DNA from 2 places in the Delftia sp. genome. Region 1 is predicted to be linked to the other one. Evidence: riboswitches for the same ligand, from Rfam matches in the RefSeq annotation. Region 1 holds a riboswitch; the other holds the start of a gene.

Region 1 (14,276 bases):
GCCTTGCCGCACGCCGCGCGCACCATGCGCGGGCATGCCGGCCCCCGCCCTGCACCACGGCGGGGAGGCCCGCCCGCATCTGCCGATTTCATGCAGAAAAAGTCAGGGCTGAACTTCTCTGGAGTGCCGCAAATCCGCAGGGAATACCCTCTGCTGGCACGCGTTTCGCTTGTCTACATTCTTGCATGCAAGTTGCAGAGCCACTTGCATACAAGATTCCACAACTTGCGAAAGACGACTATGCGCCGCTTTGCCAGATCACTGTTCGGACAGGTGGTGATCGCACTCATCCTGGGTGTGCTCGCCGGAATATTGGCCCCTGAATGGGCCGTGAAACTCAAGCCCCTGGGCGATGGCTTCATCAAGCTCATCAAGATGATCATTCCCGTGCTGGTGTTCTGCGTGGTGGTGCACGGCATCGCGGGCGCGGGCGACCTCAAGCGCGTGGGCCGGGTCGGCGTCAAGTCGCTGATCTACTTCGAGGTGCTGACCACCATCGCCCTGGTGCTGGGCCTGGTGCTGGCCTTCGTGTTCCAGCCCGGCGCGGGCATGAACGTGGACCCGAGCAAGCTCGACGCCTCGGCCATGAGCGCCTATGCCAGCAACGCCGACAAGCTGACCAGTGGCGGCACGGTGGACTTCCTGATGAAGCTTATCCCCACCACCGTGGTGCAGGCCTTTGCCACGGGCGACGTGCTGCAGGTGCTGCTGTTCGCCGTGCTGTTCGGCTGCGCGCTGACCATGCTGGGCGAGCGCGGCGCGCCCGTGCATGCGCTGATCGACACGCTGTCGAACGTGCTGTTCAAGATCATGGGCATCCTCATCAAGCTGGCGCCGCTGGGCGTGCTGGGCGCCATCGCCTTCACCGTGGGCCAGTACGGCATAGGCTCGCTCAAGCAGCTGGGCATGCTGGTGCTGCTGTTCTACGTGGCCGTGATCTTCTTCGTCTTCGTGGTGCTGGGCCTGGTGATGCGCTTTTCGGGCTTCAGCCTGATCAAGCTGCTGCGCTACCTGCGCGAGGAGCTGATGGTGGTCTTCGCCACCACCTCCTCGGACAGCGTGCTGCCCCAGATCATGGCCAAGCTGCGCAACCTGGGCGTGCGCGACTCCACCGTGGGCCTGGTGATTCCCACGGGCTACTCGTTCAACCTGGACGCCTTCTCCATCTACATCACGCTGGCGGCCGTGTTCATCGCCCAGGCCACGAACACGCCCATCGGCATGGCCGACCTGCTGACCATCCTGGCGATTGCGCTGGTGACCTCCAAGGGCGCCCACGGCGTGCCGGGCTCGGCCATCGTGGTGCTGGCGGCCACGCTGCATGCGATTCCGGCCATCCCCGCCATCGGCCTGGTGCTGGTGCTGTCGGTGGACTGGTTCATGGGCATTGCCCGCGCGCTGGGCAACCTGATCGGCAACTGCGTGGCCACGGTGGCCATCGCGGCCTGGGAAGGTGACATCGACCGCGAGCGCGCCCATGCCGTGCTCGACGGCCTGGCCGACAATCAGGGGCCCGACGCCGAGCCCTCCGGCGCCGCCGCCGTCCCCGCAACCGTGACTCCTGCCCACCCTGCAACGCAATGACACCTGTAAGCCCCCAGCACATCGCCGAGCGCGTCGTCGAAGCCATCCTGGCCCAGAAACTGGCGCCCGGCGAACGGCTGGGGGAGCAGGAACTGGCCGACAACTTCGAGGTCAGCCGCACCATGGTGCGCGAGGCGCTGATGCAGCTGCAGGCGCGCGGCTTCGTGCAGGTGCAGCCCCGGCGCGGCTGGTACGTGGTCCAGCCCTCGGCCGAGGAGGCGCAGGACGCCTTCGCGGCGCGCCGCATCATCGAGACCGGCATCCTGGGCGAGGCCGGGCGCCCCCTGCAAAGCGTGATCGGCCAGCTGCGCCGCCACATCGCCCAGGAGCAGGAGGCCATTGCGGGCGCCGACGCCGCCACGCGCGCCTTCCTGCTGGCCGACTTCCACGTCTGCCTGGCCGAGCAGATGGGGCACCGGCTGCTGGCGCTCACCCTGCGCGACCTCACGGCGCGCACCACGCTGGCGGCCACATTGTTCCAGTCCACCCACAGCGCCAGCCAGTCCTGCGCCGAGCACGAGCGCATCGTCGAGGCCCTGGAGCGCGGCGACACCGAGGGCGCCAAGGCCCTGCTGCTGGAGCACATCGGCACGGTGGAGCGTTCGCTGGAGATCCGCCCGAGCGAGGCGCCCGACGCCGGCGACCGCCTGCGTGCCACGCTGGCGCCCCTGTTCGGGGGATAACCCTGTGTCGGAGGGTCGGCAAATTTCCACCGACCGTCGCTAAAACGCCAATCCGGGCCCTACGGGGCGCACTGTCATGGTGCCGACACGGCTGACTGCATACGCTGCTGAGCTGGCGCATTGCGCGCCGTTCATCAACCCACCACTGCTTCGGATATGACCCAACGTCCTATGTCCTTTTCCCGCACTCCCCTGCTCGCGTCCCTGTGCGCGGCTGCAGTCCTCACGGCCTGCGGCGGCGACGGCGGCTCGTTCTACCTCACGCTCGACGGAAAGCAGCCCCAGGTGATCGCCCACCGCGGCTTCTCGGGCAAGTTCCCGGAGCAGACGCGCATGGCCTACGAGGCCGCCGCCGACGCGGGCGCGGACATGCTCGAACTCGACATGCACCTGACGAAGGACTGCCAGCTGGTCGCCCGCCACAACGCCTGGCTCAGCGACAGCACCAACGTGGCCGACGTGGCCAAGACCAATGCCGAAGTGGCGCGCCGCCAGCGCACTGCGGCCGGCGTGCTGGTCAACGTGAAGTACCCCGCCGTGCCTGCCAACGGCCCCTCGCAATACCTGAGCGACCAGCTCGATGCCAACGATCCCAAGTCCGTGCTCAAGGCCCTGGTGGTCGATGGCGAGGACCACCGCAACGACTGGTCCATCAGCGACTTCACGATGCAGGAGCTGCGCAGCTGGCTGGGCGGCACGATCCTGGACAACCGCAGCGAGCGCCCCACCGAGTGGAACGGCAAGCTGCCCCTGATCAGCGCCCAGGACGTGCTGGACATCGCCGCCGCCAAGGGCAAGGCCCTGGGCCGCACCATCCCCGTCTACGCCGAGACCAAGAACCCGTACTGGAACAACCAGCAGGCGATCGCCAACGGCTGCGGCGCGCCCGGCTCGCGCCCGTTTGAAGACGCGGTGATCAAGCTGCTGGACCAGAACAAGCTCAACGCCAAGGATTCGCCCATCTACATCCAGAGCTTCGACCCGGCCAGCCTCAAGTACCTGCGCCAGGCCGGCATGAAGGCCAAGGGCGTGCAGCTGATCGACGGCAACGACTTCAATCTGCGCGACGGCTCCATGGTCTACATCACCAACGATGAATGGACCTTCATCAGCGGCCGCCCCTACAGCTGGACCCTGGCCGGCGACGCGCGCACCTTCGCCACCATGCTCACGCCCGCAGGCCTGGCCGAGATCAAGACCTATGCCGACGGCATCGGCCCCTGGAAGCCCCAGGTCCTGGCCCACTCCGTCGTGCCCTACAAGGACGGCGCCGGCCTCAAGGACGTGAACACCGTCAAGGACACGGGCCTGATCCGCGACGCCCACAAGGCCGGCCTGATCGTGCACAGCTTCACCTTCCGCAACGAGCCGGGCCGCCTGGCAGGCCTGTACAAGGGCGACCCCGTGCAGGAATACCTGGCCTACTACCGCCTGGGCATCGACGGCGTGTTCACCGACTTCACGGACACGGCCGTGGCGGCGCGCAAGGCGTACAACAAGGAAATCGGGCTCTGAAACTCCCATCCCGCTGACCCATGACAAGGCGCCTCGTGCGCCTTGTTTTTTTGGTCCCTGGCAGTGGGCATATTCAGGCGACCTCATCCATGGCAATCAGGTATACCTGAATGCGATTGCAGCGAATTGGTATACAAGATCGTTACAGCATGTCGCAAAAACACTTTCCCTCCAACTTGCCTCCGAGGCAATAAGCGCATTAAGCTGCCCCGATCTCTGATCCAGATGAAGCTTATGAATCTGGATGGCATCAAACCGTGGCTACCGAGAAACTCGATTGATGCGACTTTAGAAAATTGGAGGGACAGTTTGTGATACCAGATATGGAGTTTGATGGGCAGAAGCTGACATGGAATGGCTCCGGTAGCTTCAAGGCAACGACAGGACTTCCAGGTTTTCAGATGCCAGAAAATCAGTGCATCAAAGACAGCGGACCAATTCCGGAGGGGGTGTACAAGGTGCTCGTCACCGATCGTGGGGCGGCGAAGGATGACGGTGCGGGAAGATGCAACCTGTCTCCCGGATGGGGAGTCCAGACGATTCCACGCGGAGCTGCCGCCGGAAGCTGCGAAGCCTATTGGGCAAACTGGGGGCAGAACCGGGCGCGGATGGAGCCCGCCGACACTCAAACGCGCATCGCTTGCAACCCCGTTCGCAGCGGCTTTTATCTGCATGATTCAACCAAAGGCTTCAGCCACGGATGTATTGAGGTTGAGCATAGATTCTTCCCGATTCTTCGGTCGAAGGCGAAGTCCAGTTCACGTAGCTATTTCATTCTGAAAGTCAATTACGTCCCGGCAAGAGTGACAAACGGAGGCACACGTGCATAGCATGGCTCGATTTTTAATATGGTCTGCCTTGTTTGGCGGATCCGCCTTTGCCGCCCATGCCGACCAGATAACGTTTCAGAACGATCTTTCAGCCTGCGTGTCGATCACGGCGACGAAGACTTCCACAGAGTCCAACGTGGTGTGGGCGAACACCCGTGTTCAACTGCGCAAATCGATTGGCGAGTGCGGATGCCTTTCGGCTCTGGCGACCTACACGAGCAGCGTGAACCGAGGGGGCGTCCGGCAGGTACTGCAGGAAGGCCTGATCGACCTGGGCAGCGGGGGAGAGAGAAAACTCGTCCTTGCGACCGATCCGGCCCTGGTCGCCAACAAGGAGGTGCGGGTTCGGCTGGCGTGCACCGGGCCCTTGTAGGGCATCCTGGCCCCCGCAGCATCGGCGCGCGCGTGAACGCTCAGCCGGATCACATCCTCGGACTGGCCTGGCAACGGCGTGTGCTGCGGGCGGCGGCGGATGTGCGCAAGCACGGTTGGTCAACGCGACTTCTGATCGACTGCCTGCGCCGCTGGCACGCCCTGTCCGCAATTCCAGTCAAAGATGAATGCCTTTGTCCAAAATAGCAAAAAATCGCACGCCTGACCGGCGTAGCCAAGCCAGCGGTCAACCCAATATCAGGCGAGATTCGGCGCCAGCAACCGGCGCAGTTCCTCGATGTCCATGCCCCGGCGCGCGGCCATGTCGGCCAGTTGGTCCTCGCCGATCTCGCCGACGTTGAAGTAGACGGAGTCGGGGTGGCCAATGTAGAAGCCGCTGACGCTGGAGGCCGGGTTCATGGCCAGGCTTTCGGTCAGCGTCATGCCGATCTCGTCGGCCTTGAGCACGGCGAACAGGTCGGTCTTGGCGCTGTGGTCGGGGCAGGCCGGGTAGCCGGGCGCGGGGCGCACGCCCTTGTACTGTTCCTTGATCAGCGCTTCGTTGCTGAGGTTCTCGTCGGGCGCATAGCCCCACAGGTCCTTGCGCACACGCTGGTGCAGGCATTCGGCGAAGGCCTCGGCCAGGCGGTCGGCCAGGGCCTTGAACATGATGCCGGAGTAGTCGTCCAGCGCGTCCTGGAACTCCTTGTCCTTCTTCTCGGCGCCGATGCCGGCCGTGACGGCGAACAGGCCCGCGTAGTCCTGGATGCCCGATTCCTTGGTGGCCACGAAGTCGGACAGGCAGCGGCTGGGGCGCATCACGGGCTGGCCATCCGGGCCTTCCACCATCTGCTTTTCGGTCTGCTGGCGCATGCCGTACCAGGTCATCAGGACCTGGCTGCGGGACTCGTCGGCGTAGAACTCGATGTCATCGCCCACGCGGTTGGCAGGGAACAGGCCGATGGCGCCGTTGGCCTGCAGCCAGCGGCCTTCGATGATCTTCCTGAGCATGGCCTGGCCGTCGGCCAGCACCTGGCGGGCCTGCACGCCCACGATCTCGTCGTCGAGGATGGCCGGGTAGGGGCCGGCCAGGTCCCAGGTCTGGAAGAACGGGCCCCAGTCGATGTATTCGGCGATCTCGGCCAGGTCGAAGTTGCGGAACACGCGCCGGCCCAGGGCGCGCGGCGCCACGGGGGCCTGGGAAAAGTCCACGGGCGTGGCGTTGGCGCGGGCCTTGTCCAGCGGCCACAGCGGCGTCTTCTTCTTGTTGGCGTGCTGGGTGCGGACCTTGTCGTAGTCGGCCTGGATCTCGGCCAGGTAGTTGCCCTTGTTCTCGCCCAGCAGGCTCTGGGCCACGCTGACGCTGCGCGAGGCATCGGGCACGTAGACCACGGGGCCTTCGTACTTGGGCGCGATCTTGACGGCGGTGTGCACGCGCGAGCAGGTGGCGCCGCCGATCAGCAGCGGAATCTTCTTGATGCGGAAGTAGTCGTCCTTGTGCATCTCGCCGGCGACGTACTGCATCTCTTCGAGGCTGGGCGTGATCAGGCCCGACAGGCCGATGATGTCTGCGCCCTCGGCCTTGGCCTTGGCCAGGATCTCGTGGCAGGGCACCATCACGCCCATGTTGATGACCTCGAAGTTGTTGCACTGCAGGACCACGGTGACGATGTTCTTGCCGATGTCGTGCACGTCGCCCTTGACGGTGGCGATGACGATCTTGCCCTTGCTGGACACGTCCAGGCCCGCCGCTTCCTGCTGGCGCTTTTCCTCTTCGATGTAGGGCACGAGGTGGGCCACGGCCTGCTTCATCACGCGCGCCGACTTGACCACCTGGGGCAGGAACATCTTGCCGGCGCCGAACAGGTCGCCCACGATGTTCATGCCGTCCATGAGCGGGCCTTCGATCACGTGCAGCGGGCGGCCGCCGCCCTGCACCACGATCTGCTGGTAGGCCTCTTCGGTGTCGACGACGATGAAGTCGGTGATGCCGTGCACCAGGGCGTGCGACAGGCGCTCGCCCACGGTCTTCGGGTTCTCGGGCGTGCCGCGCCATTCGAGCTTCTTGCTGTCGTCCTTGGCGGCGCCCTTGGCGGCGTCGGCAATCTCCAGCAGGCGTTCCGCAGCGTCAGGGCGGCGGTTGAGCACCACGTCTTCCACGCGCTCGCGCAGTTCGGGCTCCAGGTCGTCATAGACGCCGACCATGCCGGCGTTGACGATGCCCATGTCCATGCCCGCCGAGATGGCGTGGTAGAGGAACACGGTGTGGATGGCCTCGCGCACGGGGTCGTTGCCGCGGAAGCTGAAGCTCACGTTGGAGACGCCGCCCGAGACCTTGGCGCCGGGCAGGTTCTGCTTGATCCAGCGCACGGCCTCGATGAAGTCCACGGCGTAGTTGTCGTGTTCCTCGATGCCGGTGGCCACGGCGAAGATGTTGGGGTCGAAGACGATGTCCTCGGGCGGGAAGCCCACCTCGTCCACCAGGATGCGGTAGGCGCGCTCGCAGATCTCGATCTTGCGCTGGTAGGTGTCGGCCTGGCCCTTCTCGTCGAAGGCCATGACCACGGCGGCCGCGCCGTAGCGCTTGATCAGCCGGGCCTGGCGCTTGAATTCATCCAGGCCTTCCTTCATGGAGATGGAGTTGACGATGCCCTTGCCCTGCAGGCAGCGCAGGCCGGCCTCGATGACCTCCCACTTGGAGCTGTCCACCATGACCGGCACCTTGGCGATGTCGGGCTCGGAGGCGATGAGGTTCAGGAAGCGCACCATGGCGGCCTTGCTGTCGAGCATGGCCTCGTCCATGTTCACGTCGATGACCTGGGCGCCGTTTTCCACCTGCTGGCGCGCCACGGACAGCGCTTCCTCGTACTGCTCGTTGAGGATCATGCGCGCAAAGGCCTTGGAACCCGTGACGTTGGTGCGCTCGCCCACGTTGACGAACAGCGTGCCCTCGCCGATGGTCACCGGCTCCAGGCCGGACAGCTTCATGGGAGGGGGAGTGAAAGAGGACGACATCAAGCTCACCTGCAAAAACGGCATGGCAACAGGTGAGCGTCGTTGGCACCGTGGGCGCGGTCCGGCCGGGAACCTGCACCTGGCCCAAGCCTGACGCGGCACGCGATCCGGTGTACGGATGGGCGGGTGCCGCGCTGCAACGCTCCTCGGGCCAAAGCCCGGGATTCTACGGCGGCTGGCGGCGGCCTGCAGTGCGGGTTTTACGCCCGCATTCGGGGCAGGCCTGCACAAAGCCATGCGGCACTGCACCAAAGCGCGGCAGCGCGGGCCGCTGGCGGCGCCTTCGGGACGGATTGTCTATGCCCCATCGCCCCGGATTCTTTGCAGCGCCTGAGGACAACGCTCCTTTTTTTCATCTGGCACGCAATTCGCTATCTGCTGGGTACGTGGTCTGACCAGTCAGGCCAAAACCCTCCACCCGCGCCAGCCCATGCAAAGCATTCCGATCTCGATGGCCCAGACGCTGCAGCAGCACATCCTGAGCGGCCACTACCCCGGCGGCAGCCAGCTGCCGCCGCAGCGCGAGCTGGCCCGGCAGCTGGGCATCAGCCGCGCTTCGCTGCGCGAGGCGCTGTCCATGCTGGAGGCCCTGGGCCTGGTCGAGATCCAGCCGGGCAAGGGCGTGCGCATCAACGGCCCGCACAGCGGCCGTGCACGCATGCACCGCGCCTATGCCACCCCGGCGCTGGGCACGCTGTCGCCGCGCCAGCTGATCGAGCTGCGCCTGGTGCTGGAGCCCGGCTGGGCCGCGCTGGCGGCCGTGCGCGCCGACGACAGCGGCCTGCGCCAGCTGCAATGGACCCAGTCCCAGCTGGCCCACGCCCTGGACCGCAGCGACCTGCTGGCCGCCGCCGACGCCGATCTGCAGTTCCACCTGCTGCTGGCCCAGCTGTCGGGCAACCCGGGCCTGGTGGCCATGGCGCGCCAGCTGGAGCTGGCCATCAGCCACAGCCTGCGCCTGCCCTTTGCCTGGAGCGGTGCCGACGACCAGCCGGTGCGCGAGCACGACGCCATCGTGCAGGCCGTCTGCGCAGGCGATGCGCCGGGTGCGGCGGGCGCCATGCGCGCCCACCTGCTGTCGGCGGCCAGGCGCAGCGGCATCGATCTCGACACACCGGACGACGCGGCGGCGCCCGACGCGACGGCACTCGATGCAACGGCGCCCGACGCATCTGCGCCCGATACATCTGCGCCCGACCCTGATCCGCTTTCCTTTCGCCTCACCCCACCTTCCGAAGGAGCTTTCGCATGACTTCCCCCCTGACACCCCGCCGCGCATTCATCCGCACCGCCCTGGCGGCCGCCACCCTGGCCGCTGCCGGCCTGGGCGGCGCCGCCCATGCCGACATGCTGGCCAACATCCAGAAGGCCGGCGTGCTGCGCGTGGCGATTCCGCAGGACTTCCCGCCCTTCGGCTCGCTGGGCACCGACCTGAAGCTGCAGGGCTATGACATCGACATGGCGGCCCTGGTGGCCCAGGAGCTGGGCGTGAAGGTGGAGCTGGTGCCCGTGACCAGCACCAACCGCATCCCCTTCCTGACCACGGGCAAGGCCGACATCGTCATCTCCAGCCTGGGCAAGAACGCCGAGCGCGCCAAGGTGATCGACTTCACCCAGGCCTATGCGCCCTTCCCCAAGAGCGTCTACGGCCCCAAGGACATGAGCATAAAGGCCCCTGCCGACCTGGCCGGCAAGACCGTGGGCGTGACGCGCGGCTCCACCGAGGACCTGGCCCTCACGCAGGTGGCGCCGGCCTCGGCCACCATCAAGCGCTACGAGGACAACAACGCCACCGCGCAAAGCTACCTGACGGGCCAGGTGCAGCTGGTGACGCTGGGCAACATCGTGGCCAACGCCGTCAACGAGCGCACCAGGCTGCGCCAGCTGGACGTGAAGTTCGCGGTCGAGGACACGCCCTGCTACATCGGCGTGGCCAAGGGCGAGCCGGCGCTGCTGCAGAAGGTGGACGCCATCATCACCAAGCTCAAGGCCGACGGCCGCCTGACCAGCCTGTCCCAGCGCTGGATGAAGATGCCGCTGCCCGCCACCCTGTAACCGCTGCGCCCCTGTTCCCGGAAATCCTTCCATGGCCTATCAATTCGACTTCGGCGCCGTGTTCGACTACAGCGGCCTGCTGGCACAGGGCGCGGGCTTCACGCTGGCGCTGACGGCGGCGGGCGCCGTGCTGGGCGGCGCCATCGGCGTGGCCGGCGGCGTCAGCCGCGCCTGGCGCATTGCGCCGCTGCACTGGCTGTTCAAGGTGTACGTGGAGGGCATACGCAACACGCCCTTCCTGGTGCAGCTGATGTTCGTGTTCTTCGGCCTGCCTTCGCTGGGCGTGCAGATCAACGAATGGCAGGCCTGCCTGCTGACCACGGTGATCAACCTGGGCGCCTACATCACCGAGATCGTGCGCGCCGGCATCCAGGAGACGCCGCGCGGCCAGCTGGAAGCCGCTGGCGCGCTGGGCATGGGCCGCTGGGCGGTCTTCCGCCATGTGGTGCTGCGCCCTGCGCTGCAGCGGGTCTGGCCCTCGCTGAGCAGCCAGATCGTGATCGTGATGCTGGGCACCTCGGTGGTCTCGCAGATCGCGGCCCAGGACCTGACGTTTGCGGCCAACTTCATCCAGTCGCGCAACTTCCGTGCGTTCGAGACCTACCTGGTGGTGACGGCGGCGTACTTCGTGCTGGCCCTGGCACTGCGCCAGTTGCTGGCCTGGATAGGCCAGCGCTTCGTGGTGGGCCGCCGCACGCCGCGTGCAGCCAGGCCCGCTGCACCCGCTGCACCCGCTGCACCTGCAACCACTGCCGGAGACGCCGCATGATTGCCGACATTCCCCTGCTGCCCATCCTGGCCAAGCTGGCCGAGGGCCTGCTGGCCACGCTGGCGCTGTCGCTGCTGGCCTTCGTGCTGGGCGGCGCCACCGGATTGCTGGTGCTGTTCGCCCGCGTGGGCCGCAGCCTGAACCTGCGCCGCCTGGCCAAGGCCTATATCCAGGCTTTCCAGAACACGCCGCTGCTGATGCAGATGTTCATCGTGTTCTTCGGCTCGTCCATGGCCGGCCTGGACATCTCGCCCTGGACGGCGGCCGCCATCGGCCTGACGCTGTACACCAGCGCCTACCTGGCCGAGGTCTGGCGCGGCTGCGTGGAGGCTATCCCCCACGGCCAGTGGGAAGCCTCGTCCAGCCTGGCCATGGGCTACCTGCAGCAGATGCGCCATGTGGTGCTGCCGCAGGCGCTGCGCCTGTCGATAGCGCCCACGGTCGGCTTCTCGGTGCAGATCATCAAGGGCACGGCCGTGGCCTCGATCATCGGCTTCAGCGAGCTGACCAAGCTCGGCTCCATGCTGGCCAACGCCACCTTCCAGCCCTTCCTCATCTACGGCCTGGTCGCCGCAGGCTACTTCCTGCTGTGCTGGCCCCTGTCCCTCTACGCATCCCATCTGGAGAAGAAACTCTATGCCGCTCGTTGATGTGCGCGCCGTTCACAAGCATTACGGCAACAACCATGTGCTCAAGGGCGTGGACCTGAGCGTGGACAGCGGCCAGGTGGTCGCCATCATCGGCCGCAGCGGCTCGGGCAAGAGCACGCTGCTGCGCTCCATCAACGGGCTGGAGGCCATCCAGTCCGGCCAGATCGTGGTGGACGACGCCGTGCTCAAGGGCTCGGAGGGCAGCGCGCCCTCGCCCGCCCAGCTGCGCGCGCTGCGCCTGAACGTGGGCATGGTCTTCCAGCAGTTCAACCTGTTCCCCCACCTGACGGCGGGCGAGAACGTGGCCCTGTCGCCCACCGTGGTCAAGGGCGTGAAAAAGCCCGAGGCGGCGGCGCTGGCGCGCCAGATGCTGGCCAAGGTCGGCCTGGGCGACAAGTACGACAGCTACCCCGACCAGCTCAGCGGCGGCCAGCAGCAGCGCGTGGCGATTGCACGCGCGCTGGCCATGCAGCCCAAGGTGCTGCTGTGCGACGAGATCACCTCGGCCCTGGACCCGGAGCTGGTCAACGAGGTGCTGGCCGTGGTCAAGCAGCTCGCCGCCGAGGGCATGACGCTGATCATGGTCACGCACGAGATGCGCTTTGCCCGCGACGTGGGCGACCAGCTGGTGTTCATGCACCAGGGCCTGATCCACGAAAGCGGCCCGGCCAAGCAGCTGTTCGCCAGCCCGCAGACGCCGGAGCTGGCCGGCTTCATCGGCGCCGTGCACTGAGCGGTACGGCCAGGCAGGACAAAGGCCCGCGTCGCGGGCCTTTTTTGCATCGGTGCGGCGCAGGGGCCGCGGTCAGTGGCTGATCATCCAGGGCCGCTTGGTCGGGAAGGTCTTGGCGCCGTTGGGCGCCGTGACCGTGGAGCCGCGCTTGCTGGCGCCGCTGCAGCAGCCGCAGCCCGAAGGGTGGCGCATGCGCGCGTAGCTGCCCTCGGCCACATCGCGTGAGCGCCTGGGCTCGTGCCGTGCGCGCTCGTTGGTGTCGTGGGCGCGGCGCTGCTCGGGGCTGGTGCAGGCCAGGCGCGGCGCGCTGACGAAGACGCGGGGCGAGGCCGCCTCGCAGATGGGGCAGGGCGCGGGCTCGTTGCGCTGCGAGAGGCTGCGCAGCGCGTCGAAGCCGCCGCATGCGGCGCAGTGGTAGTCATAGGTGGGCATGGGCGGCCTCTGGCGGATGGTGGATGGCGGGTGTCGTATGCCGGGCTTACTTGTCCTGGGCGATGGGCAGGTCCACCCCGCCCGTGATGATCTTCTGTGGTCCCTCGGCCGTGGGATTGATGTCGAAGTCGAAGATCTCCGTGGGCAGCCACAGCGTGGCGCAGGCATTGGGCACGTCCACCACGCCGCTGATGTGGCCCTGCACGGGCGCCGTGCCCAGCAGCGAGTAGGCCTGGGCACCGCTGTAGCCGAATTTCTTCAGGTACTCGATGGCGTTCAGGCAGGCCTGGCGGTAGGCCACGGTCACGTCCAGGTAGTGCTGCTTGCCCTTTTCGTCCACCGAGATGCCTTCGAAGATCAGGTAGTCCTTGTAGTTGGGCGTCATGGGGCTGGGCTTGAAGATGGGGTTCTTGATGCCGTACTTGGCCATGCCGCCCTTGATCAGCGAAACCTTCATGTGCACCCATCCGGCCATCTCGATGGCGCCGCAGAAGGTGATTTCGCCATCGCCCTGGCTGAAGTGCAGGTCGCCCACGCTCAGGCCCGCGCCGTCCACGTAGACGGGGAAGAACACGCGCGAGCCGCGCGAGAGGTCCTTGATGTCGCAGTTGCCGCCATGCTCGCGCGGCGGCACGGTGCGCGCGCCTTCGGCGGCGGCCTTGTCGCGCGCCTCGCCCTGCATCTGGCCCATGTGGGCGGTGGTGGCGTTGGGCGGGTTGGCCAGGCCGGGGATGCGGTCGGGGTCGGTGGCGATGAGGCCGGTCTCGCGCTCATTCCAGCTGGCCAGCATCTTGGGGTCGGGCAGGCAGCCGATCAGTCCCGGGTGGATGAGGCCTGCGAAGTTGACGCCGGGGATGTGGCGGCTCTTGGTGAACATGCCGTGGAAGTCCCAGATGGACTTCTGGGCCAGCGGGAAATGCTCGTCCAGGAAGCCGCCGCCGTTTTGCTTGGAGAAAAAGCCGTTGAAGCCCCAGAGGCTGTCGTCGCGCGCGCCGATGTCCAGCAGGTCCACCACCAGCAGGTCGCCGGGCTCGGCGCCCTTGACGCCCACGGGGCCGGACAGGAAGTGGACGGTGGACAGGTCCACGTCGCGCACGTCTTCGGCGCTGTCGTCGTTCTTGATGGCGCCGCCGGTCCAGTCATAGGTCTCCAGCTTGAACTCCGCGCCCGGCTCCACCCAGACCGCCATGGGGATGTCGGGATGCCAGCGGTTGTGCACCTGCGGGTTGTCGTAGGGGGACTGGTTGAGATCGACCTTGATCAGGGTTTCGGCCATGGTGTGCTCCTTGCGATGGCAGTGGGAAAAAACGGATCAGACGGAGAGGTAGGACTTGATGCGCTGTTCATCCGTATCAGCACGGGCCGTCTCATGGACCAGGCGGCCGCCCTCGATGACGAACAGCCGGTCGGCCACATCCATGGCGAAGGAAAGCACCTGCTCGCTGACCACGATGGTGATGCGGCGCAGCTTGCGGATCTCGTTGAGCGCCTTGGCGATGTCCTTGATGATGGAAGGCTGTATGCCCTCGGTGGGCTCGTCCAGCAGCAGCACCTTGGGGTCGGTGACCAGGGCGCGCGCAATGGCCAGCTGCTGCTGCTGCCCGCCCGAGAGGTTGCCGCCCTTGCGCCGGCGCATGT
Region 2 (14,276 bases), on a different contig from region 1:
TGGGCGTGTCACGCTGACGGCAGACCTCGATCAGGCGGCGGGTCTGCGATTCCACGCCGTTGGCGGCGTCGATGACCATCAGCGCCGAGTCCACGGCCGTGAGCACGCGGTAGGTGTCTTCCGAGAAGTCCTTGTGTCCAGGGGTGTCGAGCAGATTGACCACATGGTCGCGGTAGCTCATCTGCATGACCGAGCTGGCCACCGAGATGCCGCGCTGCTTTTCGATTTCCATCCAGTCGGAGGTGGCATGGCGGCTGGCCTTGCGGCCCTTGACGGCGCCCGCGATCTGGATCGCGCCCGAGAACAGCAGCAGCTTTTCGGTCAGCGTGGTCTTGCCCGCGTCGGGGTGGGAAATGATGGCAAAAGTCCGGCGGCGCCGGGTTTCCAGGGCGTAAGTCAAGGGGGAGTCCAGGAGATGGGTAAATAGCAGGGCGCGCGTACCGGCTGGCGGCTGCGGCGAACCGGCGCATTTTACAGAGCGTGTGTCGCAAGCGGGTTGTCGGAGGAATCCGCCAATGCCTTCGGCGAAACGGTTGTTACAGCATTTGCTCCGGAGATGCTGGGACGAGATATGAGTACAGCCAAAAGAGCTGGCGTGAGAGCGAAGAATGGCAGCAGGTATCTATATTCGCCTGCAGTAGCGAAGACCGCAATGGCGATCAGGTGAATGGCTGCTGGCACGCTGATCAGCAAGGCTGGCACGTTCTTTTGGCGCACGCCATGCCACAGGACCATGGCCAGCAGCGAGAAGCCCAGCCAGGGCGTCCACAGCAGCCAGCGCCAGGCATGACTTTGGCGAAGCAGGCCGCGCAGCGCGGTTTCTGCGGAATCCAGCCTGAAAATCCGCATTTGCGATTGCGCCTGGGTGCGCTTGATCACATAGCGGGCATAGTCGAGCGCCGGAAACCCGCCCTGGGCCAGCGCGGCCGACAGAAGCACATTGACGCGGCTGGCCGTCACATCGGGCAGGTTGTGCCAAAGGTTGTAGCGCAGGAACTCCTGCGCCAGCTCCTTGCGCTGTTCTTCGGTCAGGCTGAAGAGCTGAGGGCCCTGCGGATGGAACACCAACATATCCCAGTAGGCCGGGTCAGAGTAGGCGAGCATGAGCTGGCGTGGAGCATGGCCTTCCAGGATTTCCAAAGTGCGTGCCGACAGCTTGGGTGACTGCAGTACCCAGGGGTCGTTCATGAGGGGTTGCTTTTGCCAGAGGTCGTTCATGGCCCTGGGCTGCAGCAGCTTGACTGTTTCGAAGAGCACGAGTGAATCCGTGGCGCTTTGCGCAGCGGGCCTGTGCATCTGCGTGCCCGTATAGGCCAGAGCACACCACAGGCCGATGATGGTGCACAGCGGCAAGCGGCTTTTGCTGTGGACCAGAAAGATCGCAACCACGGCCGGTGCCAGAAAGAGGATGCCGTTGGCACGCACAAAAACCGAAAACGGCAGTGCCAGCGCGATGAGGGACAGGCTGGCCCGGCTGTGCCGTTTCTGGCTGCAAATCCACCAAAGCTCAAACAGCAGGGCGCAGGAGGCCACGGCGAAGATGGCGTCTGGATACAGCGTGGCCATGAAATAGACCATGTGAGGGGCCGCGCAGACGAAGACCAGCAGCACGGCGTACAGCAGGCGGTGCCCGCGTGCCCAGTACCAGGCCAACATGCGCGCAAAGAAGAGGGCGCACAGCAATAGGAGGATGGCCACTGGCACTTCCACCCGGTGGGTGACGCCATATGTCCAGCGCACGAAGTAGTACCAGCCCACGCTCTTGCCCGAGCGAAAGTGTTCGGGCCTGTCCACTTCCTGAAGGATGGCCGAACTGTCCTCGCCCAGTACGCCGGGCCAGAAGACCAGCAGCCATCCCAGATAGATCAGCACGAGCAGGCCGGCGCTGGCCAGGAAGGCGCGGCGCTCGGTGGAGCCCTCAAGACGGGCCTGCGCTGGCACGGATGCGGAAGTCGGCGGGCCGGTGGCGGGGATGTATCTGCTGTTCATGGGCCGTTGACGATGCGCTCAGGTCATTGGGTAGTGGCAGTGCGGTCAGCGGTGAGCCGCTCATCTTCTTGATGCCGTCTTGATACGGCCCCTGCCAATCTCAACCCATCCTTGACAGCCCCGGCCCTAGAGTTTTCCCCATCGCAACAACAGGTGCCGCCATGCGGCGCCGATGCGGGAGAAATCCCTATGACCCTGACCGAAATCACCGGATGGCTGGGCGCCCTGGGCGCCCTGGCTGTGTTTGTCTACCTCGGATACGCATTGCTGCGGCCCGAACAGTTCTGAGGTGGCGCAGATGCAAGACCTGATCTTTATCGCCCTGAGCCTGGGCTGCTTCGGGGGCCTGCTGGCCTTCGTGGCGGCGCTGGGCCGGATTTGACTGCCTGAAAGGAGACCGCCATGTGGTTGACCTGGATGGAATATGCACTGGTGCTGCTGCTGATGACGGCGCTGGCCGTGCCCATGGGGCAGTGGCTGGCACGCTGCTTCACGAGTGAGCACCATGCCTGGATCGAGCGGCTGAGCTTTCGCGCCCTGGGCGTGAACCCGGCCGAGCGCATGGGCTGGCAGCGCTACGGGCTGGCGCTGCTGCTGTCCAACGGCGCCATGCTGCTGCTGGGCTATGCGCTGCTGCGCCTGCAGGGCTGGATGCCGCTCAATGCGCTGAGCAATGCGGCGCAGACACCGGACCTGGCCTTCAACACGGCCGTGTCCTTTGTGACCAATACCAACTGGCAGGCGTATTCGGGCGAGAGCAGCCTGTCCAACGCCACGCAGATGGTGGCCATCACCTTCATGATGTTCGCTGGCGCGACCACGGGCGTGGTCGCCGCGGCGGGTGTCATCCGCGGCCTGGCGCGCTCCAGTGCCTCGGACCTGGGCAACTACTGGGTGGACTATGTGCGCATGCTCTGGCGCGTGATGCTGCCGCTGAGCTTTGTGGTGGCCCTGGTCTATGTGTGGCAGGGTGTGCCTCAGACGCTGGATGGCCAGGTCTGGGCGACGACGCTGGAAGGCGCTCGCCAGCAGATTCTTCTCGGCCCCGTGGCCAGCCTGGAGAGCATCAAGCACATCGGCACCAACGGTGGCGGCTTCTTCGGCATGAATGCGGCCCATCCGTTCGAGAACCCCACGCCGCTGACCAACGCATTCCACATCCTGGGCATGCTGCTGATCCCGTCGGCGCTGACCTATGCGCTTGGCTCCATGCTGCTGCGCCGTCGCCAGGGCTGGGTGCTGTTCGGCGCCTGCCTGGTGATGTTCGTTGGCTTTCTGGCGCTGGTGTTCACGGCCGAGCAGGCCGGCAATCCGCTGCTCACGGCCGCAGGTGCCGACCAGCAGATCAGCGCCACCCAGCCGGGCGGCAACATGGAGGGCAAGGAGCTGCGCTTCGGCATCGCCGATACGGCGCTGTTCGTGACCACGACCACGGCCGCGACCACGGGCTCGGTCAATGCCATGCATGACTCGCTGACGCCCCTGGGCGGGCTGGTACCGCTGGCGCAGATGATGCTCAACTGTGTGTTCGGCGGCGACGGCGTGGGCCTGATCAACCTGCTGCAGTACGCCATCCTCACGGTCTTCCTGGCCGGCATGATGATCGGCCGCACGCCCGAGTTCCTGGGCAAGAAGATCGAGGCGCGCGAGATCAAGCTGGTGATGCTGGCCGTGATGGCGCACCCGATCTCTATCCTGGGCTTCACGGCGTTGGCTGCGGTCTGGCCCGACACCATGGCCAGTCTGACCAACCGGGGGCCGCACGGCTTCTCGGAGGTGCTCTATGCCTATGCCTCGGGCACGGCCAACAACGGTTCGGCCTTTGCGGGCCTGAATGCGAACACGCCGTTCTTCAACACCACCATCGGCCTGGCCATGCTGGCTGGCCGCTATCTGACACTGCTGCCCATGCTGGCCCTGGCCGGCAGCCTGGCGGCCAAGCCCACCGTGCCTGCGGGGCCGGGCACCTTCCCGACGGCCACGCCGCTGTTCATGGGCTTGCTGGTCTTCGTGGTGGTGGTGGTCGGTGGACTGACCTTCCTGCCTTCGCTGGCCCTGGGTCCTGTGGTCGAGCAACTGCAGATGCTGTCAGGACAGGTCTACCCCTGAACACCCCTGAGCCCGTTTTTTTCCTGGCCGCCTGCTGTGCCTGACACAGCAGCGCGGCGGAGGTTTCCGAAATGCAAGTTCAAACACACACTTCCGGCCCGTTGCCGGTGCTGCGCACCGATGCGCAGGTTCCATCCCAGACCGATGCCGGCGGGCTGCGCTCGCTGTTCGGCCCCAGCCTGCGGTCGGCGCTGTTCGTGGCCGTGGTCACGGGCCTGGCGTATCCGCTGGTCACCACGCTCGTGGCCCAGGCCGCGTTTCCCAAGGCCGCCAATGGCAGCCTGATCACGCGCCAGGGCTCGGTCGTGGGCTCAGCCCTGATCGGGCAGGAGTTCGCTTCGCCCCGTTATTTCCAGGGTCGGCCCAGCGCCACCACGGCGCCGGATCCCGACAAGGCCGATGCCACGGTGGCCGCGCCCTACAACGCCGCGCTGTCGGCTGCCACCAACCAGGGGTCGACCCACGCGGCGCTCAAGGAGTCCGTGGCGGCGCGCGTGGCGGCCTACCGCGAACTCAATGGTCTTGCGGCAGATGCCGCTGTGCCTGTGGATGCCGTGACGGCCTCGGCCTCCGGCCTGGATCCGCACATCTCTGTGGCCAATGCCGAGCTGCAGCTGCCGCGCGTGGCACGCGAGCGCCAGCTGCCTGTGGCCAAGGTCCAGGAACTGCTGCGCCAGCAGATGCAGCCGCGCGTTCTGGGCCTGCTGGGTGAGCCGCGCGTGAACGTGCTGCAGTTGAATCTGGCGCTGGACGATCTCTCGGCCGCGACGCTGCAGCCTGCGGCAGCCAATGCCGCCAAGGAGTAAGCCATGTCGCGCAAAACTGCTTTGTCCCTGTTCGATCCTTCGCTGGTGCGCCAGGCGCTGGGTGACTCCATCCGCAAGCTGGCACCGAGCGCGCAATGGCGCAACCCGGTGATGTTCGTGGTCTATCTGGGCGCCATCTTCACCAGCCTGCTCTGGGCCCAGGCCCTGGCGGGCGAGGGCGAGGCGCCTGCGGGCTTCATCCTGGCCATTGCGCTGTGGCTGTGGTTCACCGTGCTGTTCGCCAATTTTGCGGAGGCGCTGGCCGAGGGGCGCAGCCGCGCCCAGGCCGCGAGCCTGCGCAGCATGAAGCGCAGCACGGTCGCCAAGAAGCTGGAGCAGGCCAGCTACCAAAGCCGCTGGCATCCCGTGGGTGCGGAAGAACTGCGCTCGGGCATGTGGGTGCTGGTCGAGGCCGGCGACACCATACCGCTGGACGGCACGGTGATCGAGGGCGTGGCCTCGGTGGACGAGAGCGCCATCACCGGCGAATCGGCCCCCGTGATCCGCGAGGCCGGCGGCGACTTCTCTTCGGTCACCGGCGGCACGCGCGTGCTGTCGGACTGGCTGGTGGTGCAGATCACCGTGAACCCCGGCGAGTCCTTCCTGGACCGCATGATCTCCATGGTGGAGTCGGCCCGCCGCCACAAGACGCCCAACGAACTGGCGCTGACCATCTTGCTGGTCGGACTGACGCTGCTTTTCCTGCTGGTCATCGTCACGCTGCGGCCCTATTCGGCCTTTGCGGTGGAGCTGACGGGCAGCGGGCAGGTCGTGGGACTGACGGTGCTGGTCGCCCTGCTGGTGTGCCTGATCCCGACCACCATCGGGGGCCTGCTGTCGGCCATTGGCGTGGCAGGCATGAGCCGCATGATGCAGGCCAACGTGATCGCCACTTCGGGCCGCGCCGTGGAGGCGGCCGGCGACGTGGACGTGCTGCTGCTGGACAAGACCGGCACCATCACGCTGGGCAACCGCCAGGCCAGCGAATTCCTGCCCGCTCCCGGCGTGACGGCCGCGCAGCTGGTCGATGCGGCGCAGCTGGCATCACTGGCCGACGAGACACCCGAGGGCCGCAGCGTGGTCGTGCTGGCCAAGGAAATGCATGGCCTGCGCGAGCGTGACCTGGCAACCCTGCATGCCGTCTTCGTGCCCTTCACGGCCCAGACGCGCATGAGCGGCGTGGACATGCCGCAGCCCGACGGCGGCACGCGCAGCCTGCGCAAGGGCGCGGCCGACGCCGTGCGCCGCCACGTCGAAGCCATGGGCGGCAAGTTCCCGCCCGCCATGCTCAAGGTGGTGGAGGATGTCTCGCGGCGCGGCAGCACGCCGCTGGTGGTGGCCGATGGCGCCCGCGTGCTGGGCGTGATCGAGCTCAAGGACGTGGTCAAGCACGGCATACGCGAACGCTTTGCCGAGCTGCGCCGCATGGGCATCAAGACCGTGATGATCACGGGCGACAATCCGCTCACGGCCGCCGCCATTGCGGCCGAGGCCGGCGTGGACGACTACCTTGCCGAAGCCACGCCCGAGGACAAGCTGCGCCTGATCCGCGAACACCAGGCCGCAGGCCGGCTGGTGGCCATGACCGGCGACGGCACCAATGACGCACCCGCCCTGGCCCAGGCCGACGTGGCCGTGGCCATGAACAGCGGCACCCAGGCGGCCAAGGAAGCCGGCAACATGGTGGACCTGGACAGCAACCCGACCAAGCTCATCGAGGTCGTGGAGACCGGCAAGCAGATGCTGATGACGCGCGGCGCGCTGACCACCTTCAGCGTGGCCAACGACGTGGCCAAGTACTTCGCCATCATCCCGGCCGCCTTCGTGGGCACGTATCCGCAGCTGTCGGCGCTCAATGTCATGGGACTGGCCAGCCCGGGCTCGGCCATCCTGAGCGCCGTGATCTTCAACGCGCTGATCATCATCGTCCTGATACCGCTGGCCTTGCGTGGCGTGCCCTACCACGCCATCGGCGCCTCGGCCCTGCTGCGGCGCAACCTGCTGGTCTACGGGCTGGGGGGCCTGGTCGTCCCCTTCATCGGCATCAAGCTGATCGACATGCTGCTGGTGGCTTTCGGCCTGGCCTGATCTTTGGCGGCAAGCCTGCCCGCCCGGGCAGGCACCGCCTTGCTTTCTCTGTACAAAAACCAAGATGAAATCCGCTTCTTCCATGACGGCCGCTTGTGCCGTCCCCCGTTTCTTCCCCCGTGCCTCGCTGGCTGCACTGTTGTCGCTGGCGGCTGCGTCCTGCCATGCCCAGGCCGAGACCTCCCCAGTCAACGCTGCCAGTGCCGATGCCCAGCAATCGCCCGCACCCGCCTACGCGCTCACCGGCAGCGTGGCGCTGCTCAGCGACTACCGTTTCCGTGGCATCTCGCAAAGCTGGATGGGGCCGGCGCTGCAGGGCGGGCTGGAGCTGTCGCTGCCGCGCGGCGCCTACCTGGGCGTGTCCGGCTCCAGCGTGTCGCGCCACAGCTATCTGGACGGCCGCGCGCTGGAACTGGACCTGTACGGCGGCTGGCGCACCGAGCTGCTGCCGGGCTGGACGGGCGACATCGGCCTGCTGCACTACAACTACCCCGGCGCGCGCGTGCCCCGCGGGGATGGCAGCGGCGGCGTGCGCTACGACACCACCGAGGCCTATCTGGGCGTCACCCACGGCGGCTTCAGCGCCAAATGGTCGCTGGCGCTGACGCCTTACTTCGGCCTGCGCGACAGCACGGCGGCCACGGCCTTTGCCGAGGCTCTTCCCGGCAGCGGCAGCTCACGCGGCAGCAGCTATCTGGACCTGAACTACCAGCATCCGCTGGGCGACTGGGCGGTGCTGGGCCTGCATGCCGGCCACACGCAGGTGCGCAACTACAGCGAACTGTCGTACGCCGACTGGCGCGTCTCGCTGGCCCGCAGCTGGGGGCCATGGACGGCCACGCTGGCCTGGGCCGGCACCTCGGCCGACACGCGCTACTACCGCGCGGCCAATGCGGCAGGCCAGATGCAAAGCCTGGGCCGCAGCGGCTGGGTGCTGTCGCTGTCGGCGGCGTTCTAGTGTGGGGGCACGCTCTGGTGCTAGGCTGAGAACCATGCCCATTTCGTCCTCTGCCGAGCCGGCGCCGCCCGGTCTGCCGCGCCCCGATCCCGACGCCCTGGTCGCGCGCCTGCGCCATGAGCGGGCGCAGGAGGGGCGGGGCAAGCTGCGCATCTACTTCGGATCGAATGCAGGCGTGGGCAAGACCTACGCCATGCTGGCCGCCGCCCAGCGCGAACGCCAGGGGGGCCGCGAGGTTCTGGTGGGACTCGTGGAAACCCATGGCCGCAAGGAAACGGCGCAGCAGCTGCATGGCCTGGAGCAACTGCCGCTGCGCGAGCTGCCGCACCAGGGACGGACGCTGCGCGAGTTCGACCTGGATGCGGCGCTCGCGCGGCGTCCGCGCGTGCTGCTGCTCGATGAACTGGCGCACAGCAATGCGCCAGGCTCACGCCATCCCAAGCGCTGGCAGGACGTGCAGGAGTTGCTGGACGCAGGCATCGATGTCTGGACCACGATCAACGTGCAGCACCTGGAAAGCCTGAACGACGTGGTGGGCGGCATCGTCGGCATCACGGTGCGCGAGACCGTGCCCGACCAGATCTTCGACGATGCCGACGAGGTCATCGTCGTCGACATCTCGCCCGACGAGCTGCTGCGCCGCTTGAAGGACGGCAAGGTCTACATGATGGAGCAGGCCGAGCGGGCCTCGCGCAACTTCTTCAGGCGCGGCAACCTGCTGGCGCTGCGCGAGCTGGCACTGCGCCGCACGGCCGACCGCGTGGACGAGGACATGCGCGACTACCGGCGCGAGCGCTCCATAGGCACAGTCTGGCCCGCGCGTGAGCGCCTGCTGGTGGCCGTGGCAGGGCACGCGGGCGACGACGCCCTGGTGCGCCAGGTGGCGCGCATGGCACGCCGGCTGGATGCTGGCTGGATGGTGGTGTACGTGGACGCGCCCCAGCGCCAGCACCGCCCACGCAGCGTGCAGGCCGCCGTGCTCAAGACCCTGGCCCTGGCCGCGCGCCTGGGGGCCGAGACGGCCACGCTGCCGGGCGCCGATGTGGCCGAGGCCCTGGTTGCCTTCGCGCGCGAGCGCAACGCCAGCCGCCTGGTGCTGGCCCAGCCGCCGCGCCCGGCATGGTCGCCCTGGCGCTGGTGGGGCCGCAGCCTGCCCGACCGCATCGTCCAGCTGCATCCCGACATCGACGTGCTGGTGCTCTCCGGGGGCTCCAGCGCGGCCCGGACCGAGGCCGCGCCTGCCGCACCGCTGCGGCGCAGGCCGCTGCCCTGGAAGGGCTATGCCGGCGTGACCCTGGCCTGCTTGACCGCCACGGTGCTGGCCGAGCAGCTGCTGCGCATCTTCGACCCGGCCAACGTGGTGATGCTGTTCCTGCTCATCGTCGTGCTGTCTTCGTTGCGCTGGGGGCGTGGCCCGGGCGCCTGGGCGGCGCTGCTGTCGGTACTGTGCTTCGACTTTTTCTTCGTGCCCCCGCGCGGATCCTTCCATGTCAACGACACGCAGTACCTGTTCACCTTCGTGCTGATGCTGGGCGTGGCCCTGGTCTGCGGCCAGCTCATGGCGCGGCTGCGCCACGAGGCGCGCGTGGCGGCCGAGCGCGAGCGGCGCGCGGGCGCCCTGGCGCGGCTGGCGCGCGACCTTTCAGGCGCGCTCACACAGGAGCAGGTGGTGGAGATTGCGCTGAGTACGGTCTCGGGCGTGTTCGACGCCCAGGCCGGGCTGCTGTTGCCAGATGCCGACGAGCGCCTGCGCCCCGCCGGCGGCGGCTCCTGCCCCATGGACGACAGCATTGCGCGCTGGGCCATGGACCACGGTCAGCAGGCCGGCCAGGGCACGGACACGTTGCCGGCCGCGCCGGCCCGCTACGTGCCGCTGGCGGCGCCCGTGCGCATGCGGGGCGTACTGGTGCTGCAACTGCGTGCGCCCCAGCGCCTGGAGGTGCCCGAGGAGCAGCGTCTGCTGGAGGCCTGTGCCAGCCAGGTGGCGCTGGCGCTGGAGCGTCAGCACTTCGTGGCCGTGGCCCAGCAGACCCAGATCGCCATGGAGGGCGAGCGCATGCGCAACACCTTGCTGTCGGCCGTCTCGCACGACCTGCGCACGCCGCTGACCACCATCCTGGGCGCGGCCGAGGCCGCGCAGCGCCATGTGCCGCCGGGCGGCGCAGCCGACATGCTGGAGCAGGTCCGCATCCAGGCCCAGGCCATGCAGCGACTGGTGGAGAACCTGCTGGACATGGCGCGCCTGCAGCAAGGCGGCGTGCACCTGCAGCGCGAATGGCTGCCGCTGGATGAAGTGGTCGGCAGCGCGCTGCGCCAGATGCGCGCGCGCCTGCACGAGCATCCCGTGAGCACCGACGTGCCCGCCAGCCTGCCGCTGCTGCAGCTCGATCCTGTGCTCATGGAGCGCGTGCTGGTCAACCTGCTGGACAACGCCGCCAAGTACACGCCGGCCGGCACGCCGCTGACCATCCACGCACGCGAACAGGACGGCGAGGTGCTTGTGGCCGTGCAGGATGGCGGGCCCGGCCTGCCGCCACACCTGCCCGTGGAGACGCTGTTCGAGCCCTTCACGCGCGGCACGGCCGAGTCCACCGTCTCGGGCATAGGCCTGGGGCTGGCGCTGGTGCGCAGCATTGTCGAGGCCCATGGCGGGCGCATCGAGGCCGCTGCCGCGCGCCCAGGCCCCGGCACCGTGTTCACGCTGCGCTTTCCGGTGCCGGAGCAGCCATTGCTCGATTAGAGTCTTGCGCCATGAGCACGCCCACCAACCGCATCCTGATGATCGAGGACGACCCCGGCATCCGCCGCTTCGTGCGCCTGGTGCTGGAGGACGAGGGCTGGCAGGTCTTCGAGGCCGACAGCGCGCGCCGGGGCCTGATCGAGGCGGCGAGCCGCCAGCCCGATCTGGTCATCCTCGACCTGGGCCTGCCGGATGCCGACGGCAAGCAGGTTCTCACCGAGCTGCGCGGATGGTCCTCCGTGCCCGTGCTCGTGCTCTCCGCGCGCGAGCGCGAGGACGAGAAGGTGGCCGCCCTGGACGCCGGCGCAGACGATTACCTGGTCAAGCCTTTCGGTGTGCCCGAGCTGCTGGCCCGGCTGCGTGTGATGCTGCGCCGCCGCCAGCAACTGGGGGCCGCAGGCGGCGCAGTTGCATCCAGCCAGGTGCACTTCGGCCAGGTGCAGGTGGACCTGGCCACGCACGAGGTGCGGCGTGCGGGCCAGCCGGTGCACCTCACGCCCATCGAATTCCGCCTGCTGGCGGCGCTGATCGCCGCCCAGGGCCGTGTGATGACCCACCGCCAGCTGCTGCTGCAGGTCTGGGGACCCGAATACCTGGGCCGTGCCCATTACCTGCGCGTGCACATGGCCAATCTGCGCCAGAAGATCGAGGACGAGCCGGCCCAGCCGCGCCACCTGGTGACCGAGCTGCAGGTGGGCTACCGGCTTGTGGGGCTGGGCGGTGAGACATCCCCGGGATCGGTATAATCAGCGCCTCTCCGAGGAGCGTTGCAGCAGGCCCATTCACCAGATGCGGTCTGCGAGGCTCGGAGTCATACCTGCAACGACGCTCGCCCACGCTTTCTGTGCGGTGAGCTTTTTTTCGTCTCCCGCAGAACGTGGTTTTTCATTCATCTTTTGGAGAAAACCATGAACGCTGCTGTTCGTCCCGTTTCCGCCGACACGGCCATCGCTGACATTTCCCTCGCCGCCTGGGGCCGCAAGGAAATCCTGATCGCCGAAACCGAAATGCCCGGCCTGATGGCCACGCGCGAGGAATTCGCCGCGGCGCAGCCGCTCAAGGGCGCGCGCATCGCCGGCTCGCTGCACATGACCATCCAGACGGCCGTGCTGATCGAGACGCTCAAGGCCCTGGGCGCCGACGTGCGCTGGGCCTCGTGCAACATTTTCTCGACTCAGGACCATGCCGCCGCCGCCATCGCCGCCACGGGCACGCCCGTGTTCGCCATCAAGGGTGAATCGCTGGCCGACTACTGGGACTACACCCACCGCATCTTTGAATTCGGCGCCGCCGGTACCGAAGGCGAAGGCCCCAACATGATCCTGGACGACGGCGGCGATGCCACCATGCTGCTGCACCTGGGCATGCGCGCCGAAAAGGACCTGTCCGTGCTGGACAACCCCGCCTCCGAGGAAGAGAAGATCGCCTTCGCCGCCATCCGCGCCAAGCTGGCCCAGGACCCCACCTGGTACACGCGCAAGAGCGCCCACATCATCGGCGTGACCGAAGAGACCACCACCGGCGTGCACCGCCTCAACGAGATGTCGGCCAAGGGCACGCTGAAGTTCCGCGCCATCAACGTCAACGACTCCGTCACCAAGAGCAAGTTCGACAACCTCTACGGCTGCCGCGAATCGCTGGTGGACGGCATCAAGCGCGCCACCGACGTGATGATCGCCGGCAAGGTCGCCGTGGTGGCCGGCTACGGCGACGTGGGCAAGGGCTGCGCCCAGGCGCTGCGCGCGCTGTCGGCCCAGGTCTGGGTCACCGAGATCGATCCCATCAACGCCCTGCAGGCGGCCATGGAAGGCTACAAGGTCGTGACCATGGAGTGGGCGGCAGACAAGGCCGACATCTTCGTGACCACCACCGGCAACCGCGACATCATCCGCCACGAGCACATGGTGGCCATGAAGAACGAAGCCATCGTCTGCAACATCGGCCACTTCGACAACGAGATCGACGTCGCCTCCATCGAGCAGTACCAGTGGGAAGAGATCAAGCCCCAGGTGGACCACATCACCTTCCCTGACGGCAAGAAGATCATCCTGCTGGCCAAGGGCCGCCTGGTGAACCTGGGCTGCGCCACCGGCCACCCCAGCTTCGTGATGAGCGCCTCGTTCGCCAACCAGACCATCGCCCAGATCGAGCTGTTCACCAAGCCCGATGCCTACGAGGTCGGCAAGGTCTACGTGCTGCCCAAGATCCTGGACGAGAAGGTTGCCCGCCTGCACCTGAAGAAGGTCGGCGCCATGCTGACCGAGCTGACGGACGGCCAAGCTGCCTATATCGGCGTGAGCAAGCAGGGTCCCTACAAGCCCGAAACTTATAGGTATTAAGCACCCCCTGAGGCGCTGACGCGCCTTCCCCCTCTCTACCCGCTTCGCGGGGGAGGGGGACGACGCCCTCGCTGCGGGGCGGCCCTTGCTTGGCGTCCCTGAGTTGGGTCGCGCCGGTTTCGGGCATTAGTCAACTGAGATTTCCTGGAGCGACGCTATGCGCGCAGATGTATTTTTGGTGGAAGCCGGCCATGCGGCCACGCGCTCGCAGGCGCAGCGGCTGATTGCGGGTGGCGTGCAGTGGCGCATGACGCCGTTGACGCCGTGGAAGAAGGTCGCCAAGAACGGTGACGAGATTCCCGCAGGTGCCGAGCTGCAGTTGCTGGACGGGGCCGAGGCCCGGTTCATCTCGCGCGGCGGGCTGAAGCTGGAAGGCGCGCTGGCGGCCACCAAGCTGTCGGTGGATGGCCTGCGCTGCCTGGACGTGGGCCAGAGCACGGGCGGTTTCACCGACTGCCTGCTGCAGGCAGGCGCCGCCCAGGTCATCGGCGTGGACGTGGGCCATGGCCAGCTGCATGACCGGCTGCGCTCGGATGCGCGCGTGATCTGCGTCGAAGGCGTCAATGCCCGCGCGGTGACGGCAGAGGGCCTGCAGGAGGCCTGCGAGGAAGTGCTGTCCGAACGCTGGGAAGAAGATCCCGACGACAACGACACCCAGCCCGTGGCGCCCTATGCCTGGATGCGCAACGGCGGCGTGGTCGACGAAGACTATGACGACAGCGACGACGCCAAGGAAAACGAGATCGAGGCCTTCAAGGCCGAGCGCGCGGCCAAGGGCAAGGCGCGCGATGAGGGCACGGTGGCCACGCAGCGCCGCCGCCGCGCCGAGTTTGCCGACGTGGACATCACGCCGCAGTTCGACTTCGTCACGGGCGATCTGTCCTTCATCTCTCTGACCCTGGTGCTGCCGGCCGTCACGCGCCTGCTCAAGCCGCATGGCCAGCTGCTGATGCTGGTCAAGCCGCAGTTCGAGCTGCAGCCGGGCCAGGTCGGCAAGGGCGGCATCGTGCGCGATGCGGCCCTGTTCACCGAGGTGGAGCAGCGCATCCGCACCTGCCTGGGCGAGCTGGGCCTGGAGGTCAAGGGCTGGATGGAGTCGGCCATCGAAGGCGGCGACGGCAACCGCGAATTCTTCGTGCATGCCCAGCAGGCGGCCGTGGTGAAGGAGCCAGAGCAGCCTGAAACGCAGGACGACGATCAGCCCCGCTCGGCCGTGAAGGCAGCTCCTAAGCCGGCCGCGCCTAAGC

Evidence for each region. Region 1 has a riboswitch for S-adenosylhomocysteine ahead of metH (methionine synthase). Riboswitches for the same ligand answer to the same signal wherever they lie in the genome.
Region 2: it holds a riboswitch for S-adenosylhomocysteine, as region 1 does, so the genes downstream of both, ahcY (adenosylhomocysteinase) here and metH (methionine synthase) in region 1, are expected to answer to the same signal.

The regions. Positions count from the first base shown of each region.
Region 1 covers NZ_JCABYI010000011.1:62,642-76,917, forward strand. The annotation lists gene AC5I49_RS08760 (C4-dicarboxylate transporter DctA) at 241-1,584, shown strand; gene AC5I49_RS08765 (GntR family transcriptional regulator) at 1,581-2,267, shown strand; gene AC5I49_RS08770 (glycerophosphodiester phosphodiesterase family protein) at 2,439-3,782, shown strand; gene AC5I49_RS08775 (DUF2195 family protein) at 4,614-4,985, shown strand; gene metH (methionine synthase) at 5,243-7,999, opposite strand; S-adenosyl-L-homocysteine riboswitch at 8,027-8,153, opposite strand; gene AC5I49_RS08785 (FadR/GntR family transcriptional regulator) at 8,430-9,251, shown strand; gene AC5I49_RS08790 (transporter substrate-binding domain-containing protein) at 9,248-10,054, shown strand; gene AC5I49_RS08795 (amino acid ABC transporter permease) at 10,086-10,823, shown strand; gene AC5I49_RS08800 (amino acid ABC transporter permease) at 10,820-11,473, shown strand; gene AC5I49_RS08805 (amino acid ABC transporter ATP-binding protein) at 11,460-12,206, shown strand; gene AC5I49_RS08810 (FmdB family zinc ribbon protein) at 12,279-12,638, opposite strand; gene fmdA (formamidase) at 12,685-13,914, opposite strand; gene urtE (urea ABC transporter ATP-binding subunit UrtE) at 13,951-14,276, opposite strand, start outside.
Region 2 covers NZ_JCABYI010000032.1:86,757-101,032, forward strand. The annotation lists gene AC5I49_RS22585 (peptide chain release factor 3) at 1-400, opposite strand, end outside; gene AC5I49_RS22590 (hypothetical protein) at 472-1,989, opposite strand; gene AC5I49_RS22595 (potassium-transporting ATPase subunit F) at 2,179-2,277, shown strand; gene kdpA (potassium-transporting ATPase subunit KdpA) at 2,392-4,098, shown strand; gene kdpC (potassium-transporting ATPase subunit KdpC) at 4,170-4,904, shown strand; gene kdpB (potassium-transporting ATPase subunit KdpB) at 4,908-6,992, shown strand; gene AC5I49_RS22615 (TorF family putative porin) at 7,075-7,950, shown strand; gene AC5I49_RS22620 (DUF4118 domain-containing protein) at 7,985-10,690, shown strand; gene AC5I49_RS22625 (response regulator) at 10,702-11,436, shown strand; S-adenosyl-L-homocysteine riboswitch at 11,444-11,528, shown strand; gene ahcY (adenosylhomocysteinase) at 11,599-13,029, shown strand; gene AC5I49_RS22635 (TlyA family RNA methyltransferase) at 13,187-14,276, shown strand, end outside.